DNA from 3 places in the Peribacillus sp. SRI_006 genome. Region 2 is predicted to be linked to each of the others. Evidence: riboswitches for the same ligand, from Rfam matches in the RefSeq annotation. Region 2 holds a riboswitch; each other region holds the start of a gene.

Region 1 (5,864 bases), on a different contig from region 2:
AACGTTTGATAAGCATCAACGATCGGTTGGTTACGCTTAATCACTTCAGGATGTTCTTTGATGCGGTCGAAAAGCTGTTTTTGCTTGCCTACCGGAATCAAGGAAGCAAGGATATAGGAATAAGACTCATTATGGATCGATTCCTGCTGGGCCATGTTGGCCAGAATAGCTTTTGCCGCCGGATCTTTTATGTACCGAAGGATCTCTACTAAAGTGGGCGTTTGAAGACTGTCCATTCCAGCAATCATCGTAAGGATATCGAGAAAAGCGTCCTGGATATCTTCATCCAATTCGCCCCACTGCTTTTTATCCTGAATCATGTTCACGCTCGAAGGCTTCCAAAAGTTATTGATGAGCTGTGTATAGGTATCATAGAATTTTTCATACTGTATATCGTTCCAAAGGAGGAAGCCTGAAGCTTCTCCTTTGAAAACACCGGTTGCCTTTGTTGGATGCGTCGGTTCGAGCATCCGAATTTTTTTTATATGATTGGTCATTCGTGAAAACTCCTTTAAGAATAGATTACTGGGTCATGATTGACGTTAACTTGAACAGCTTTCGCAGGCATTGTCATATTCGGAAGACGTCGAACGAACATAATACGTTGATTTCAACCCGCTTTCCCATGCCGTTAAATGGATGTCCAAAAGGACCTTCGCTTTGATTGTATTGTGTACATACAGATTAAAGCTGATTGCTTGGTCAATATGGCGTTGGCGGGCTGCATTTTGCCTGATGCTTTCCAGTTGATCCAAATTGAATCGCGTCTTTTTATAATATTCATACGTATTTGGCGTCAAGCCTGGTGCGGTCACCTTGAATTTGAAGTTTTTCTTTTCTTCGTAAAATTCAATTTCATACAAAGGATCGATTCCATCCGTGGAATTACCGATTTTGGCTGTCGATGAATTGGGGGCAATCGCCATTAAATAGCCATTACGGGTTCCGTGCTCCTGCACGTCTGCTTTTAAATCCAGCCATTTTTGATCTGTATAGTCACGCAGTTCGAAATAGTCCCCTGTATGCCAATCAGAACCTTCAAAGTATGGGTAAGATCCTTTTTCCTTGGCCAGTTCGTTGGATGCCTTGATAGTTAAGTAAGCGATCTTTTCGTATAAAGCATCTGCATAGCGAACAGCCTCATCGGATTCCCAATAAATATTCTGTGTGGCAAGTAAATGATGCCATCCAAACGTTCCTAAACCAATTGCCCGGTACCGTTTGTTCGAGATGGATGCTTGTTTGACAGGAAGATTATTCACATCAATGACATTGTCCAGCATACGGATCTGAATGGGAATCAATCTTTCCAGAACATCGCTGCCCACCGCTCGGGGCAAGTTAATGGATGAAAGGTTGCAGACAACGAAATCGCCGCTTTTACGAACCACAACAACATCTCCATCTTCTGTTTCATATTCATCCGTGATCGTCGAAGGGCTTAGGTTTTGGGCAATCTCCGTGCAAAGGTTAGAACAATAAATCATACCTTTATGTTTATTCGGATTCTTCCGATTCACTTCATCGCGGTAGAACATATACGGTACGCCTTCTTCTAATTGAGAAATCATGATGCTTTTCATGATGTCCATCGCATTGATTTTTTCAAAGCTATAGTTTGGAAGCGTGCCATTTTCTGCGGCCTCGACAGCAAGTGCATAATGATTCCTGAAGCTTCCTTCGCCTTTCTTTTCGTCATAAAGATCTTCAAGTGAAAATCCAAGGGTTTGCTTAACGGTATGCGGATCGAAAAGATACCATTCTTTTCTGTCGCGTACAGCCTCCATGAATAAATCCGGTATGCATACACCTGTAAAAATATCATGTGCTTTTAATCGGTCATCCCCGTTTTGAGTCTTCAAATCGAGGAAGCTCATGATATCTTTATGCCAGGCATCCAAGTAAATCGCGATGGCACCTTTACGTTGCCCCAATTGATCGACACTTACAGCTGTCTGGTTGAATAGTCGAATCCAGGGCGTCGTGCCGGAACTGTTTCCAGAGAAACCGCGGATATCGGAACCAAGCGAGCGAACCTTACCGACGTAAAGACCAACACCGCCGCCGAATTTAGATACTTTTGCCGCATCGTAGTTTGATAGGTAAATTCCGTCGATAGAATCTTCAATTGCGTCGATAAAGCAGGAGCTTAACTGTCCATGGGTTTTACCTGCATTGGAGAGTGTAGGAGTCGCAACGGTCATATAAAGGTTGGACATGGCCCAGTATGCTTCTTTTATCAGTTGCAGGCGGTGCTCCGTTTTTTCCATTCGCATGATTTCCATCGCGATGATCATGAAACGTTCTTGCGGCAGTTCGAAGACCTTGTCCTTTTTTGGGCGGGCCAGATAACGGTCATTCAATAAGTAGATGCCTATGTAAGAGAATAATTTATCTTTTTCCGGGTCGATCACCGATCCCAATTCCTCAATTTCCGCTTTTGTATATGAAGATAGCAGTTCTGGTTTATAAATGGGATAACGCTGACCTTCCGATAGCTGGGAGAGTTCTGTGATCAGCTCATAGAATGGGCCATAACTCTTGCCTTCATAACCTCGATTGGCTTGTGCATCCCTATACATTGTATTCAACAGTTCTGCTGCAGCAACGAAAGTCCAATCCGGGGCATCGATATCCACGCCTTCAAGAGCGAGCTGAATCAGTTTTTTTGAAGCCTGTTCTTCGGTTGAGTCACTTTTGCGATCAAGCCATTTTGTAAAACGCTTTTTGAACTTTTCCATATCGAGACGGCCTTCGAATTCCTTCGATAACATCTCAAGCTGGATGGATTTCGCTTCTGTGTCATTTTCACTTATGGTAGAGTTATATGTTTGAGTCATTAATAATCCTCCTTGTTAACTTCCGCTAAAATAAAAAAACCGCCCAAAGAATTGAGCGGATCAAACGATAGAATAAAAGAGGCATGAAAAAATAGCCGTTATACTATCGTTTCATCATCTCAATCCCCGAAGAATAAGAAACGTGAAAAATTCAAGGCAGGTCTCCTGACTCATGATCATCCTACTTTGAGTCCTTCCCGTATAGAGAGCTATACAGTGGTTTTCTCATTTCGTCACATTTACAGTTGCGGGGACAGTTCCGGGTTTACACCGGATTCCCTTTTCAGCCATCACTGGCACCTTGGATTATAAAAATTCTATATATAGTTATTGGAATTGTTTATGTAATCAATATCTAGTATTTCTGCTTATATTATCGTAAGCCATATACGATGATAATTCAACTAATATATTTGAAAAAAACCAACCCTTATCTATTGACAAAGTGATGGAAGAGGGTGGGGGAATGAAAGATTTTATGGGGGAATGGATAAATCAAGCGCTGATTTTACGGGATTTTGTGTTAAAATAAAGTGTCTAGTAAAGGTGGCTCTCCGTTATTGCACTGAGGGGATTCGCGGAAAAATATTTATGAAAAAGGGGATAAAATCTTGGAAAAAGTATTAGTTTTTGGACATAAAAACCCGGATACAGACACAATCTGTTCAGCAATCGCTTATGCAGATCTTAAAAAACAGCTAGGTATCAACGCTGAACCAGTTCGTCTGGGTGAAGTGAATGGTGAAACTCAATATGCATTGGACCAATTCAAATTCGATGCTCCCCGTCTTGTGGAAAAAGTTGCAGGGGAAGCTGATGGCGTAATCCTGGTCGATCATAACGAACGCCAGCAAAGTGCTGAAGATATTGACCAAGTCCGTGTGTTGGAAGTTATCGACCATCACCGTATCGCTAACTTTGAAACAAGCGATCCATTATATTACCGTGCAGAACCAGTTGGCTGTACGGCAACCATCTTAAATAAAATTTATAAAGAAAACGGCATTGAAGTCCCTAAAGCAATCGCAGGTCTTATGCTGTCTGCCATCATTTCCGATTCTTTATTGTTCAAATCGCCGACTTGCACGGAGCAGGACGTTGCAGCAGCAATGGAACTCGCTGCCATTGCTGGAGTCGACGCTGAAAAATATGGCTTGGAAATGTTGAAAGCGGGAGCTGACTTAAGCGACAAAACGATTGCCCAGCTCATCACTCTTGATGCCAAGGAATTCTCCATGGGAATGGCTAAAGTGGAAATAGCACAGGTCAATGCCGTTGATCCGAACGAAGTCCTTGCTAAGCAAGCAGAATTGGAAGCAGCGATTGAAGCGGTCATCGCAGTGAAGGAATTGGACTTGTTCCTATTCGTCGTTACGGATATCCTGACTAATGATTCCGTTGCCTTGGCCCTTGGTAAAGCGGCATATGCGGTTGAAAAGGCATATGACGTTTCATTAAACAATAACATCGCCGTCTTGGAAGGCGTTGTATCGCGTAAAAAACAAATCGTTCCGGTCTTAACCGACGTATTCAGCAAATAATTCAGGAAAAGGGTTGCTCATTAAAACTTGGGCAGCCTTTTTTTGTACATTCAAAAAAAGACTCAACCATCCATTAAGGGTGTTTGAGTCTTTTTTCTTAATTTAAAGATTCCTTTTCTTTTTCATAGGCGATGACAATCAATTCTTTATTGGCTTCCTCGCCAAGTTTGCTTTCAAAGCTTTTCAGTTCATTCAATAAATCCGGTGACAGATTTGCTGCCGTATAATCCTGCTCGGGTGTCATGCTTTTCGCTCCTTTCAAAAGGAAATGATTCATGTTATCTATTTTGTCGGTTTGAAAAGTTTCTATTCAGCAGAATTTTACTTCTTTAAGATATTTTACTTTCTGAGGTGGCGAGTTTTTCAAGCAATGTCGAACTTTCTTCATCGAGTCCTTGGACTTGGACAGGTATTCCCAAGAGCTGATATTTAAGAATAACCGTATCGACAGCACCGACTGCTGAAGCATCCCAGATCTTGGAATGGGAGAAGTCGATGACGATTGCATCGGCTTTTTCCTTGAAGTCGAACTTTGAAACAAAGTCCTGGACAGAAGCGAAAAATATTTGTCCGCTGATACGATAAGTGATTTTCTTAGCCTGGATGTCTGCCGTTTTCTCTACTGCCACTTTAGAAATTTTAGCCGAGAAGAAAATCATGCTCAAAAGCACTCCGGCAAATACGCCTTTTGATAAGTCATGTGTATAAAGGACAATGAGGACCGTCACGATCATCACGGTTGCATCCGACTTAGGAGCTCTAGTGAGCCTCTTTAGGGAAGACCAGTCAAATGTCCCGATTGAAACCATGATCATGACTGCGACAAGTGCAGCCATCGGTATTTTGATAAGGACATCATTCAATACCACGATTAATACCATAAGGAATGCGCCCGCTACAAATGTCGAGAGCCGGCCCCTTCCACCAGATTTAATGTTGATACCGGATTGGCCGATCATCGCACATCCTGCCATGCCGCCAAAACATCCGGCGACGATATTCGCAATCCCCTGGCCTTTGGCTTCCTTATTCTTATTACTGTCCGTGTCAGTCATCTCATCGACAATTTGAGCCGTCAATAACGATTCAAGCAGTCCAACAAACGCAAGGGCAATGGAATAAGGGAAAATGATCGCCAAAGTTTCGAAGGTCAAAGGGATGTCTGGAAGCATGAACATCGGAAGCGCTTCGGTCAATTGCCCCATATCCCCAACCGTCCGCACCGTAGCCCCCGTGGTAACTGCAACGATCGTCATGAATATGATGGCGACAAGTGGTGAAGGTATGACTTTCGTGATCAGCGGAAAAAGATAAATGATAGCTAATGAAACGGCTGTCATGACATACATGATCCATGTTTCGCCCACGAAATGGGTGAGCTGTGCCGTGAAAATCAAGATGGCTAAAGAATTCACAAAACCAGTCATGACTGGCTTCGGAATGAACTTCATTAATTTCCCGATTTTTAAAACCCCTAGTAAAA
Region 2 (5,864 bases):
GGATTTGGTTGATACGCTAAAAGAAAGATTACAGGCTGTAAGCATTAAACCATATGCCCAGTATGCATCGAGGATCCTGCGCAGCCCGATTAAAACAAATAAATCGTTCGTGGACGATAGCAAGGTTTCTGATCACCATGCAATCATCCCCACTGAGCAAACGCCGCTGCCGGGAAAACTGAGCGACAAAGAATCGAAAATCTATGATTTGGTCGTTAAAAGGTTCCTTGCTGTATTGATGCCTCCTTTTGAATATGAACAAACGACCATCACCGCAAAAATGGGGCAGGAGATGTTCATGGCAAAAGGGAAGGTCATCCTGAAGTCAGGTTGGAAGGAAGTTTATGATCACCAATTCGATGAGGAAGAAGCTAAAGAGGGCCTTGCGGAGCAACTGCTTCCGAACGTTCAAAAAGGTGACAGTTTAACCATTTCGACTGTGAAACAAACAGAGGGTGAAACGAAACCGCCGGAACCATTCAATGAGGGGTCGCTTCTTTCGGCAATGGAGAATCCCGCTCGTTTCATGGCAGGGGAAAGCAAAGAGCTCATCAAGACTCTTGGTGAAACTGGCGGGATTGGAACTGTTGCAACACGTGCGGATGTCATTGAAAAACTGTTCAATAGCTTCCTGATCGAGAAGAGAGGAAAGGGCCTTCATGTCACCTCGAAAGGAAAACAACTTCTTCAATTGGCACCTGAAGACTTGCGTTCTCCAGCTTTGACAGCTCAATGGGAGCAAAAGTTAACTGCGATAGCAAAAGGAAAGCTGCCAAAACAGGCTTTCATCGGCGATATGCGCTCCTACGCCAAAAATATCGTCCATGAAATCAAAAATAGTGACCAAAAATTCAAGCATGATAACGTGTCAGGAACGAAATGTCCTGATTGCGGCAAGCTGATGCTGGAAGTGAATAGTAAAAAGGGAAAAATGCTTGTCTGTCAAGATCGTGATTGCGGCCACAAAAAAAGTGTTTCACGTGTAACAAATGCCAGATGCCCGCAATGTCATAAAAAGATGGAAATGCGCGGTCAAGGAGAAGCACAAACATTCACCTGTAAATGCGGTTTTCACGAAAAACTATCTTCTTACAATAAACGTAGAGGTCAAAATAAAAATCAAAAAGTATCCAAAAATGAAGTATCCAATTATATGAAAAAGCAAAATAAAGAAGAGCCGATCAATACTGCATTGGCAGATGCCTTGGCGAAACTGAAATTCGATAAATAAAAGAAAAAGGATGGAGCAATCGCTCCATCCTTTTTCGGTATATTCCTGCTACGACTAAATTTCATTCAGTACGGTGCCATGTAATTCATATTCAAGTGTTTTGTCAGTGTGTGTGTGTTTATCCGAGTCTACTCGTATGAGCGTACTGAATGGTTTTTGATCACCCGGACTGAAAATTGCTTCATCATTCTCTGGATTCCATAGGCTGTAAATACTCATGATCGTATCTTCCTCCTTTGGATGAGAAGACTAGTAATTCCCATGTTTGATTATCATCCAACTCTTCAATTGACTCTAACGCTGATCACCGGGACTAAACACCGCTGCGTCATTCTCTTTGTTCCATTGGCTTCTGATTGTACTCATCATGCACTATCATCTCCTTTGGTGAGAATGTCTTACAGTATTTGTATACCCGGATGGGACAGGTTAAAACATATATTATAAAAAAACATGATTTTATCCTGAAATTAGTATTTGTATATATCGACGTGATAAATAAGACTTTTTTTACTATCAAACAGTTGTATGGTTGTTCGCCAATATTTCCAACCTTTATGCATAGTTTTGCAATCAGATTTTATTTCTATAAGGCTTGATGAAATAATTCAGCTTTGGTGCCTGCGTTTTCCTTCAAAAAATCAACAAAAGAAAACCCCTGTTACTCAGCGGAAGGACCGCTTGTAACAAGGGTTTATAATTAGCGTCCCAGATAGGAATCGAACCTACGACCTACAGCTTAGGAGGCTGTCGCTCTATCCTGCTGAGCTACTGGGACATATATTAAAGTCGACGACTTATTTATTATATTTCTTATAGGCAAACTTTTCAAGCTAATAGCACATACTTATGAAAAAAAATCCTCATGAATGTTTAGTGTGTCGCTAAGTTTTCATTTTTCCTCTTTTTTCATTAAATGGAATACTTTATTATTCGGTGGTTTTCCGGTACTATTATACTATAAAAAAATCAGGAGAATGATAGTGAAAAAATATAGAGGGTTAAGGATGGCGGCATTGCTGGGGGTTTTGCTTTTACCTGGATGCTCACAAGGGATTTTAAAGGGGATAGGCACAAAGACGGCTGCACCGATTGCGGAAGATGACATTGAAGTGGCCGAAGCGGCTGAGAATGGGACCGGGCAGGATTCGGAGGGGCAAATCGATACGGGAGGCTGGTTAAAGGCCGAGTCCCCGGTCCAGCTTCCGATATTGATGTATCACAGCATTTCTGAAGGGAATGGCCTTCGGGTTCCAAGGGAGGAATTCCGATCACAGATGGCTTGGCTTCGGGAGAATGGTTACTATACATTATCCCCTAAAGAAGCATTCCTCGTTTTAACCGAGAATCGGATGCCAAGTGAGAAGTGCGTCTGGATTACTTTTGATGATGGCTATACAGATAACTACACGGAGGCCTTCCCGATATTAAAAGAACATGATATGAAAGCAACTGTCTTCATGATCGGGAAGTCCATTGATAAAGGCCATCACCTGACTGAAAATCAAATGTTGGAGATGAGCAGGGATGGGATTTCAATTGAAAGCCATACCATCAACCATTTGGAGCTGAACCGCATGACGGCAGAGCAGCAAGAAGCGGAAATGGTTCAGTCGAAGGTGCTGTTCGACCATATCCTCGACCAGGACACGACAGTGCTTTCCTATCCGGTTGGCCGGTATAACGAAGAGAGTCTCAGGCTGTCAGAAGAAGCTGGATACAAGATGGCAGTCACTACCGAACCTGGGGGAGCTTCAAGCGACCAAGGGATGCATGCTCTGCATCGAGTTCGGATTTCACCAGGGTTATCGATCAAGGGGTTTGCGTCGCTGATTGAAAATGCTTCAAAGCATTGAAGGTGGAAGGGTCATTTCGCACTTGTTCAGAAAAATCATATAATAATCGATTCTTACATGGTGTATAATGAAGGCAGTGAAAATTATATACATATGAACGATTTGGTGTCTTAATGACTTAAAAGGGAAGTTGGTGAAATGCCAATGCGGTCCCGCCACTGTATATGGGAGCTGACGGCTGTGTACCACTGTATGAGATATGGGAAGGTGCCGTTGACGATGACCATGAGCCAGGAGACCTGCCAGAATTCGTACACCTGTAACCTACGCGGATGGGAAGGTGTGTGGCAGACCCTAAGAAAGAGTCCGTATTGATATTGTTGCCATGCAAGCATCTTCCGTTTAACGGGAGATGCTTTTTGTTTTGGGGGGTATCTTCCAGTATTGGTTTTCTCTGTTAGGTATGAAGAAATTAAATAAAAAGATTGTGGGGAATGAAAATGAAGAAGATTTTTGGTCTGATACTGTTAATGTTGCTTACTGCAGGCATGATGGTAGGCTGCAGTGGTGCTGCTGATGAAGGAAAAGAAAAAGAGCAAACGAACCATGCTCAACACGAAGCTTTCCCGATTACGATTAAAGATGCAAGTGGGGAAAAAGTTACGATAGAAAAAGAACCGAAGAAAATCGTTTCGTTGATACCAAGTAATACGGAAGTGGTCTTTGCACTTGGTTTGGGTAAAAAGGTCGTTGGTGTTTCCGACAATGATAATTACCCGGAAGAGACGAAAGAAATTGAAAAAGTTGGCGGAATGGAAATGAATACGGAGCTGATTGTCTCCATGAAGCCTGACCTTGTTCTTGCGCATGCATCAAGTGCCCATAATTCAAATGAGGGTTTACAGCAGCTTAAGGATGCTGGAATAGATGTGCTCGTAGTCAATGATGCACAAAGCTTTGACCAAGTCTATGAATCTATTGAAATGATTGGAAAGGCAACGGGAGAACATGATAAGGCAAACGAAATCGTTGCGGATATGAAAACGAAGCTCAAGGATATCCAGGAAAAAGCCAAATCCGTAAAGAAAGAGGATAGGAAGACCGTTTTAGTGGAAGTTTCGCCTTCACCGGAAATATACACACCTGGAAAAAATACGTTCATGAATGAGATGCTCCAGATTATTTCAGCGGATAATGCGGCTGCTGAATTGGACGGTTGGGCAAAAATTGATGAAGAGTCGATGATTGCTGCAAATCCTGATGTCATCATTACAACGTATGGTTATTATACGAAAGATGCAGTAAGTGAAGTGAAGGCCCGAAAAGGATGGCAAGACGTAAATGCTGTTAAGAATGGCCAAGTCTTTGATGTCCATTCTGACTTGGTGACCCGTTCCGGTCCACGCTTAATAGAAGGAGTAGAGGAACTTGCCAAAGCAGTCTATCCGAACCAATTTGACAACTAAATGGGCGTTTGCTTATTTGATTGCGTTGTTGATTTTGTTATTCGCAATGACGATAGGCATTTCCTTTGGTTCGGTGCCAGTTCCGATTCCCGTACTTATACAAATAATCGGCAAGGAGATTTTCCACTTGCCGATTTCTGCCGATCCGGATGTGATGCTTACGAATATCGTGATGAACATCCGCTTGCCGCGGGTGCTGCTCGCTGGTTTGGTTGGGGCATCACTTGCGATCGCGGGTGCGGCTTTTCAAGGACTGCTCCGGAATCCGCTCGCTGATCCTTATACATTAGGTATTTCATCAGGAGCATCGGTCGGCGCCGTATTGACGATATTTTTGAATATATCACTGCCATTCATCGGTTTATATACTCTTCCGGCATTGAGCATCTTATGTTCAGTGCTCACGATGCTCTGCGTACTGACTTTTGCAAAAAGAATGGATCGGTCGATGAAAGTGGAAACGATCATTTTAACGGGAATCATTTTCAGCTCGTTTTTAAGTGCCTTCATTTCATTGATGATTGCGCTGACGGGTGATGAATTAAGACAAATCATCGGCTGGCTGATGGGAAGCGTCTCAATGCGCGGCTGGAATTATATCGTAATCATTTTGCCGTTTTTTATCATTGGCTCGTTGACCTTGATCATGAATACAAAAGAATTGAATGCGATGACTTTCGGGGAAGACCGGGCAAAACACTTAGGTGTGAACGTTAAGCGGCGGAAAATGTGGATCTTGATAGCCGGTTCGACATTGACAGGGGCAGCCGTTGCCGTTTCAGGGGCGATCGGTTTTGTAGGATTGGTCATTCCTCATTTTGTCCGTAAGATTTGGGGACCTGACCATAAACATTTGCTTCCGTTGTCATTGCTGATAGGAGGCGGATTCTTGATATTGGCCGATTTTGTAGCACGAACGATCATTGCCCCATCGGAACTGCCGATCGGGGTGATCACCTCACTTATCGGGGCACCTGCATTTGCGCTGATTTTATTAAAGAGACGGAGAGAAGGGTAAAAACGGATGCTTGAAGTAAAAGGGTTAACAGGTGGATATCACAACAAAGCTGTTTTGGACTCTGTCTCTTTTGATGTACATAAAGGGGAATTATTCGGGATTCTTGGTCCTAATGGCAGCGGGAAAACGACGCTTTTAAGTATGCTTAGCGGGGTGCTCGATTATAAAGGCGGAAGCGTACGGATAAGCGGCAGGGATTTGAAGGATTATTCGTCAAAACGACTTGCACAGGTCATTGCCGTGCTCCCTCAACATTCCTCATTAGCTTTCTCCTATACAGTAAAAGAGACGGTCTCGCTTGGGCGATATGCCCATCAATCAGGTTGGTTCCATAGTTGGTCCGCAGAAGATGA
Region 3 (5,864 bases), on a different contig from region 2:
CTTACACCGGTATCTTTTAAGGAATCCAACGCTTCTTTTAACTGAACTTCAGACACCGTCATCCACCTCTTTTTCTCATTAAGTATGCATTCTTAAATTATAATGTTTATAAATAGTGTACCTTTTATACGTTGAATTTGTCAATAATTCAATGGCTTAACCATTCTTTTTTAGTTTATTCATGAAGACTTGATTCTTTCCCATTTTTGCATTGAACTTAGTATCCCCTAGATAAGTCGATTACGTTGGTGAAGTCTTTTCCAGCTTTCAGGTATTCACGCATATTTTTTTCGAATATGGCAAAGGTCCTTGGTAAATATTCTCCGCTTTTACTTGAAAGATGCGGTGTGACTGTAACATTCTCCATCCTCCAAAACGGATGCCCTTTTCCTAAAGGCTCCGGATCAAATACATCCAAGACGGCATGAGACAATTCCCCAGCATCAAGGGCTTCGATCAGCACTTCATCTTTAATCAGGTCGCCGCGGCCAATATTCACGAATACTGCAGATTCTTTCATGGCTTTGAAGTGTTCTTTTTGCAGAAGGCCCTTCGTTTCATCCGTACTTGGCAGGACGGATACTATATAATCGGCTCCCGGTATGGCTTCCAATAAATGATCCAGGTCATACAGGTGATCAATGGATCCCACCGGTTTCCCGCTCCGGTTCACTCCTATCGTCTTCATCCCAAAGGCTTTCCCAAGACGAGCCACTTCCCCTCCTATTGCACCTACACCCAATACGAGCATGGTCTTGCCATTTAATTCCCCTACTTCAATCTTTCTATCCCACAATTCTTCCTTTTCATTCTTCATAAGCAGCTTCAATTTCTTTTCATATTGCAAAAGCATCCCTATCGTATACTCGGCCATCGGGATTTTATGTATGCCTCTTGCGTTGGTCACCATAATGCCTCGTTCCTCGATGGCTTTAAATGGCATTAGTTCCATCCCTGCACTCATGACCATGATCCATTTCAAGTTCGCTGCTTTCTCAATGATTTCTTCAGTTAAATCTTCACCATATGTAATTAAGATTTCCGCTTCACGAAGCGGCCCATCTTTCCATCCTTTTTGATAAATGAAGTTCAAATCAGGAAAAGCTTTCATCATTTTCATTTGGATACCTTCATTCGGAATGACAGTCGAAAGTATTAACATGTATATCTCCCCCTTTTAATTAACATAAAAAAACACGGGCTCTATGTGTCCCGCGCAACTTTCTCTGAGGAGGTATTCCCTTAATAAAGCATATTCGGGTGTCCCCTTTTTGAGTTGGACAAAAGCCTCATCCTTATTAAAAAAGGCTTTATTTTAAAGAATTTGGGTTTAATGCATGTAATTCCGGCAAAACAAAAAAGCCATCCCTTCTGATCAGGACGTCGTCGAAATAGATGTCACCGCCCCCATATTCCGGACGCTGGATCAAGACCATATCCCAATGTATCGATGACCGGTTTCCATTATCCGCTTCATCATAGGCAAGTCCGAGAGCCAAGTGCAGGCTCCCGCTTATTTTCTCATCGAACAAGATATCGTCCATAGGTTCCAATATGTATGGATTGATTCCAATAGCGAACTCCCCTATAAACCGGGACCCTTCATCAATATTCAGAATTTGGTTCATTTCAGGGTCACGATTGGAAGTCGCTTTAATGATTTTCCCCTTTTTCAAGTTCAATTCTATGTCACTAAAGGTGATTCCTTCATAGGTTGTGGGTGTGTTGAAGGATATCCTTCCATTAAGACTATCTTTTATGGGTGCCGTAAATACTTCCCCATCCGGTAAATTCTTTTTTCCGGCACATATGACGGCTGGCATGCCTTTGATGGAAAAGGTCAAATCTGTCCTTGGTGAAACGATCCTGACTTTGTCAGTACGTTGCATCAATTGTTTTAACGGCTTCAAAGCCGTCTCCATTTTCCCGTAATCCATTGTGCATACGTTCAAAAGAAAGTCTTCGTACCTATTGAACGTCATGCCGGCTTTTTGCGCTGCTGCCTTGGTGGGATAATTAAGTAAGACCCAACGTCGGTTGTTTACATAAAAAAGTGTAGGGGAATTCATGGCCTCCCCTTGAAGACGGTGCCTCTCGATGGGAACATCAGTCATTTCCGCAATGTTTTCTTCCCCAGTGATGATGATGACCGCATCGATATCCGTATATTTCTTCAAGGCCCATTGCGAAGCTGTGTCAAGCTGCTCCTTCACATTCCCTAGTAACAGGTGGCGGCTTATCTCATCGTCCTCGAGTTCCACATATGGATAAGCACCCACTCTGTATATTTCATCAATCAACTCTTTCAATAATGGTTTCGTGTTGATATGCCCCCGTATGAGGATTCTCTCTTTAGGCTGTAATTGTATCGAATGATGAACCAGCCTGGCTGCAAGCTTCGTTATCCTCTCATCCTTCATCTGCCTATCCCTTATTTTTCGAGTTCGCGAAGAGTTTCAAGCGCTTCTTCGACGTGGCCTTTAACCTTTACTTTTCGCCATTCTTTGACTACATTTCCAGCCTTATCAATCAGGAAAGTTGAACGTTCAATGCCCATATACTCCTTGCCGAAGTTCTTTTTCAATTGCCAAACATCAAATGATTCAGCCGCTTCATGATTTTCGTCAGCCAGCAGCAGAAAAGGCAATCCATGTTTTTCGATGAATTTTTCATGACGTGCCGCTGGATCTGGGCTGATACCAAGGATGACCGCGTTCAATTCCTCGAATTGCTCATTATGGTCCCGGAAATCACAGGCCTCCGTCGTGCAACCTGGCGTCATGTCTTTTGGGTAAAAATATAAAACAATGTTTTTCCCCTTAAAATCCGATAGGGAAACCATTTCACCATTGTTTGCAGGGAGTTTGAAATCAGGTGCTTTTTCGCCAATTTTAACAGTCATATTGAACCCTCCATTTCTTTCATTATGGTAAGAGTACCCAATAATCGAAAGAAACACAACTTTCATTTATCCTTCCTATCTTTCTGCTCCAGATCGATCACCGTACGAATCACGAACGCTGCCGGCAGTGTATACCCAATGAAGGCCTGAATGGTAGCTATCATCCTTCCCATGCCAATTGGGGCTATATCTCCATACCCTACAGAAAACATCGTCATCGCACTAAAATAAAAAGAAGTCTTCAATTGCTCATAGAAAGTCCCATCCAACCGATTGCCCATATCAAGAATCACCGAATGATTCTGAAGCTCGTATAATAAATAAATCAGTGCAAATCCAACTAATATCGTCGCATATAAATTGCCAAGCCACAGCATATCCTCTAGAGAAAATTTCTTTCCTCCCGACTCAACAAGAAATAACGTACGAATGCTCATCACCATGCAAAAAATGATCCCTGCAATCAAGATGTAGAAAGTCATCCCCCACGCCCCATTTCAAAACGCCACTTCCTCTATACATACTCCCTGTCCAAACAATATATTCTTTTTAGGAATCAGCCTTATCACCGACAAACGCATTAAACGGAAACTTTCCCTAATCCTTTTTCCATGTTGACCCTTTTGGTGGGATATGTTAAGATTGTCTAAATTTTTATAATAGTTTTTATTTTATAAATATTTGACCTGCAAACAGTTAACAAGGCAGGTTTTGCAAAATTTCATATGTGGAAATAGGTTCCTAATTTTCATTAGGATTAAAAGGGAAGTCCGGTGTAATTCCGGCACGGTCCCGCCACTGTAATGGGAATGTTAGCGTCTTTCGATATGCCACTGATCAACGGATCGGGAAGGCCAGCCGCTAATGATATTCCCTAAGTCAGGAGACCTGCCTATTTCGACAACACTGTTTTAACCTACGGGAGATAGGGAGGTGTTAGGGACCTTATAATTGTAAGGGGCATTTTGCATGCCACTTTATTTTAAGCATTTCTAACTTTCTTTTTTGACGGTTAGGAATGCTTTTTTTTTGTTCGATCAATTGAATGTAGGAGGATGGGAATTTTGAAGAGCAGCAGTTTGGGTTACCCTCGAATCGGGGAAGATCGTGAATGGAAACGTACATTGGAAGCTTACTGGTCCGGTAAAATCGATGAAGCGGAATTTACGTCACAACTAAAGGCAATCCGTATAGGCAACTTACAAAAACAGCAGCAACGGGGCATTGATATCATCCCTGTCAACGACTTCACTTTCTATGATCAAATGCTCGATATGTCCGTCATGTTCGGTCTTGTTCCTGAACGTTATTCAGCTTATGAAGGCGGAAGTGTCCCCCTTTCCGTTTATTATTCAATGGCCCGGGGAAACAATGATGAAGTCGCTTCAGAAATGACGAAATGGTTTAATACAAACTATCACTATATTGTCCCTGAATTAAAACTGGCACAGCTTACTTTAACAGAAAATAAACCACTTACAGCATATCGGGAAGCCAAGGAAAAGCTAGGGATCGAAACGAAGCCCGTTTTGATTGGACCTTATACTTTCCTCTCCCTTTCAAAAGGCTTCAATAAACAGGAAATCCCTGGCATCATCCTGAGACTGCTTCCCCTATACACGCAAATCCTGCGGGAGTTGGAGCAAGAAGGCGTGAAGTGGGTTCAAATGGACGAGCCTTCCCTTGTTTCATCCATTTCCAAAGATGATATGCAAACCGTTACTTACCTCTATGAAAAACTGAATGAAGCAGCACCAAACCTGAACATCATGCTACAAACATACTTTGATGCCGTGGAACACTATCAAGAAGTCATCGAATTAAAAGTCCAAGGAATCGGTCTTGATTTTGTACATGATAAAGGGAGGAATTTAAGTAATCTTGAGGCGTTCGGCTTCCCTAAGGACAAAGTGCTTGCAGCGGGTGTGATTGACGGAAAAAACATTTGGCTATCCGATTTATCCAAAAAAATCGAATTGATCGAGACACTTAAGAAACAGGTAGCCGAGGACCAAATCTGGCTACAGCCCTCTTGCTCCCTGCTTCATGTCCCGGTGACCGTTCGTAATGAAACCGCCCTTTCAAAAGAAGTGAAAGAGGCCCTTGCTTTCGCTGATGAGAAACTTGAGGAAATCACACTTTTGGTCAAAGGGAATAATCAAGGCATTGAAGCAATCGCCGAAAAAGTCGATGTCAATAAATTCACGATTCAAACGTTAGCCAATTCAAATGTCCGAAATCACAGGTCTGTACAATCCAATGTCGAAAAGGTTAAAAACAGGACTGCCGGCCGTCAGCTTCCATTTAAAGAACGTTACCAAAAACAACAGGAATTTTTCAAATTACCTTTTCTCCCTTCGACTACGATCGGCAGCTTTCCGCAGACATTTGAAGTTAAACAAGCACGCGGGAAATTCAATAGAGGAGAATGGACAGCCAAGCAATATGAAACATTCGTTAACGAAGAAATCGGCAGGTGGATCGAAATCCAAGAAGAAATCGGTTTGGATGTTCTCGTTCATGGGGAATTCGAACGGACGGATATGGTTGAATACTTCGGTCATAAATTAGGCGGATTCGTCTTTTTAGAAAAGGGTTGGGTACAATCCTATGGATCCCGCTGCGTGAAACCGCCAGTCATCTACGGCGACATCCATTTCATCGAACCCATGACAGTCAAGGAAAGTGTATACGCACAATCACTGACGAAGAAGACGGTGAAGGGAATGCTGACAGGTCCTGTTACGATTTTGAACTGGTCTTTTGTCCGTGATGATATTTCCAGGGAGAATGTTTGCTATCAGCTGGCGCTCGCTTTGGAAAAAGAGGTCATTGCCTTGGAATCGGCTGGAATTAAAATGATTCAGGTTGATGAGCCTGCACTTAGAGAAGGTCTGCCATTGAAAAAAAGCGATCGCGACGAGTATTTGAACTGGGCAGTGAATTCATTCTTGATATCCAC

What was found. Region 2 has a riboswitch for cobalamin ahead of AC2YHV_RS17315 (ABC transporter substrate-binding protein). Riboswitches for the same ligand answer to the same signal wherever they lie in the genome.
Region 1: it holds a riboswitch for cobalamin, as region 2 does, so the genes downstream of both, AC2YHV_RS13200 (ribonucleoside-diphosphate reductase subunit alpha) here and AC2YHV_RS17315 (ABC transporter substrate-binding protein) in region 2, are expected to answer to the same signal.
Region 3: it holds a riboswitch for cobalamin, as region 2 does, so the genes downstream of both, metE (5-methyltetrahydropteroyltriglutamate--homocysteine S-methyltransferase) here and AC2YHV_RS17315 (ABC transporter substrate-binding protein) in region 2, are expected to answer to the same signal.

Annotation. Positions count from the first base shown of each region.
Region 1 covers NZ_JBYCZT010000008.1:97,881-103,744, reverse strand. Annotated here, with positions in the region: gene AC2YHV_RS13205 (ribonucleotide-diphosphate reductase subunit beta) at 1-497, opposite strand, end outside; gene AC2YHV_RS13200 (ribonucleoside-diphosphate reductase subunit alpha) at 543-2,840, opposite strand; cobalamin riboswitch at 2,979-3,159, opposite strand; gene AC2YHV_RS13195 (manganese-dependent inorganic pyrophosphatase) at 3,452-4,381, shown strand; gene AC2YHV_RS13190 (hypothetical protein) at 4,479-4,625, opposite strand; gene AC2YHV_RS13185 (SulP family inorganic anion transporter) at 4,711-5,864, opposite strand, start outside.
Region 2 covers NZ_JBYCZT010000011.1:122,677-128,540, reverse strand. Annotated here, with positions in the region: gene AC2YHV_RS17335 (DNA topoisomerase III) at 1-1,231, shown strand, start outside; gene AC2YHV_RS17330 (hypothetical protein) at 1,286-1,450, opposite strand; tRNA gene AC2YHV_RS17325 (tRNA-Arg) at 1,936-2,009, opposite strand; gene AC2YHV_RS17320 (polysaccharide deacetylase family protein) at 2,209-3,087, shown strand; cobalamin riboswitch at 3,174-3,348, shown strand; gene AC2YHV_RS17315 (ABC transporter substrate-binding protein) at 3,528-4,493, shown strand; gene AC2YHV_RS17310 (FecCD family ABC transporter permease) at 4,456-5,511, shown strand; gene AC2YHV_RS17305 (heme ABC transporter ATP-binding protein) at 5,518-5,864, shown strand, end outside.
Region 3 covers NZ_JBYCZT010000003.1:368,517-374,380, reverse strand. Annotated here, with positions in the region: gene perR (peroxide-responsive transcriptional repressor PerR) at 1-62, opposite strand, end outside; gene AC2YHV_RS06010 (D-2-hydroxyacid dehydrogenase) at 218-1,162, opposite strand; gene AC2YHV_RS06005 (aminopeptidase) at 1,311-2,420, opposite strand; gene bcp (thioredoxin-dependent thiol peroxidase) at 2,432-2,902, opposite strand; gene AC2YHV_RS05995 (potassium channel family protein) at 2,965-3,384, opposite strand; cobalamin riboswitch at 3,621-3,812, shown strand; gene metE (5-methyltetrahydropteroyltriglutamate--homocysteine S-methyltransferase) at 3,958-5,864, shown strand, end outside.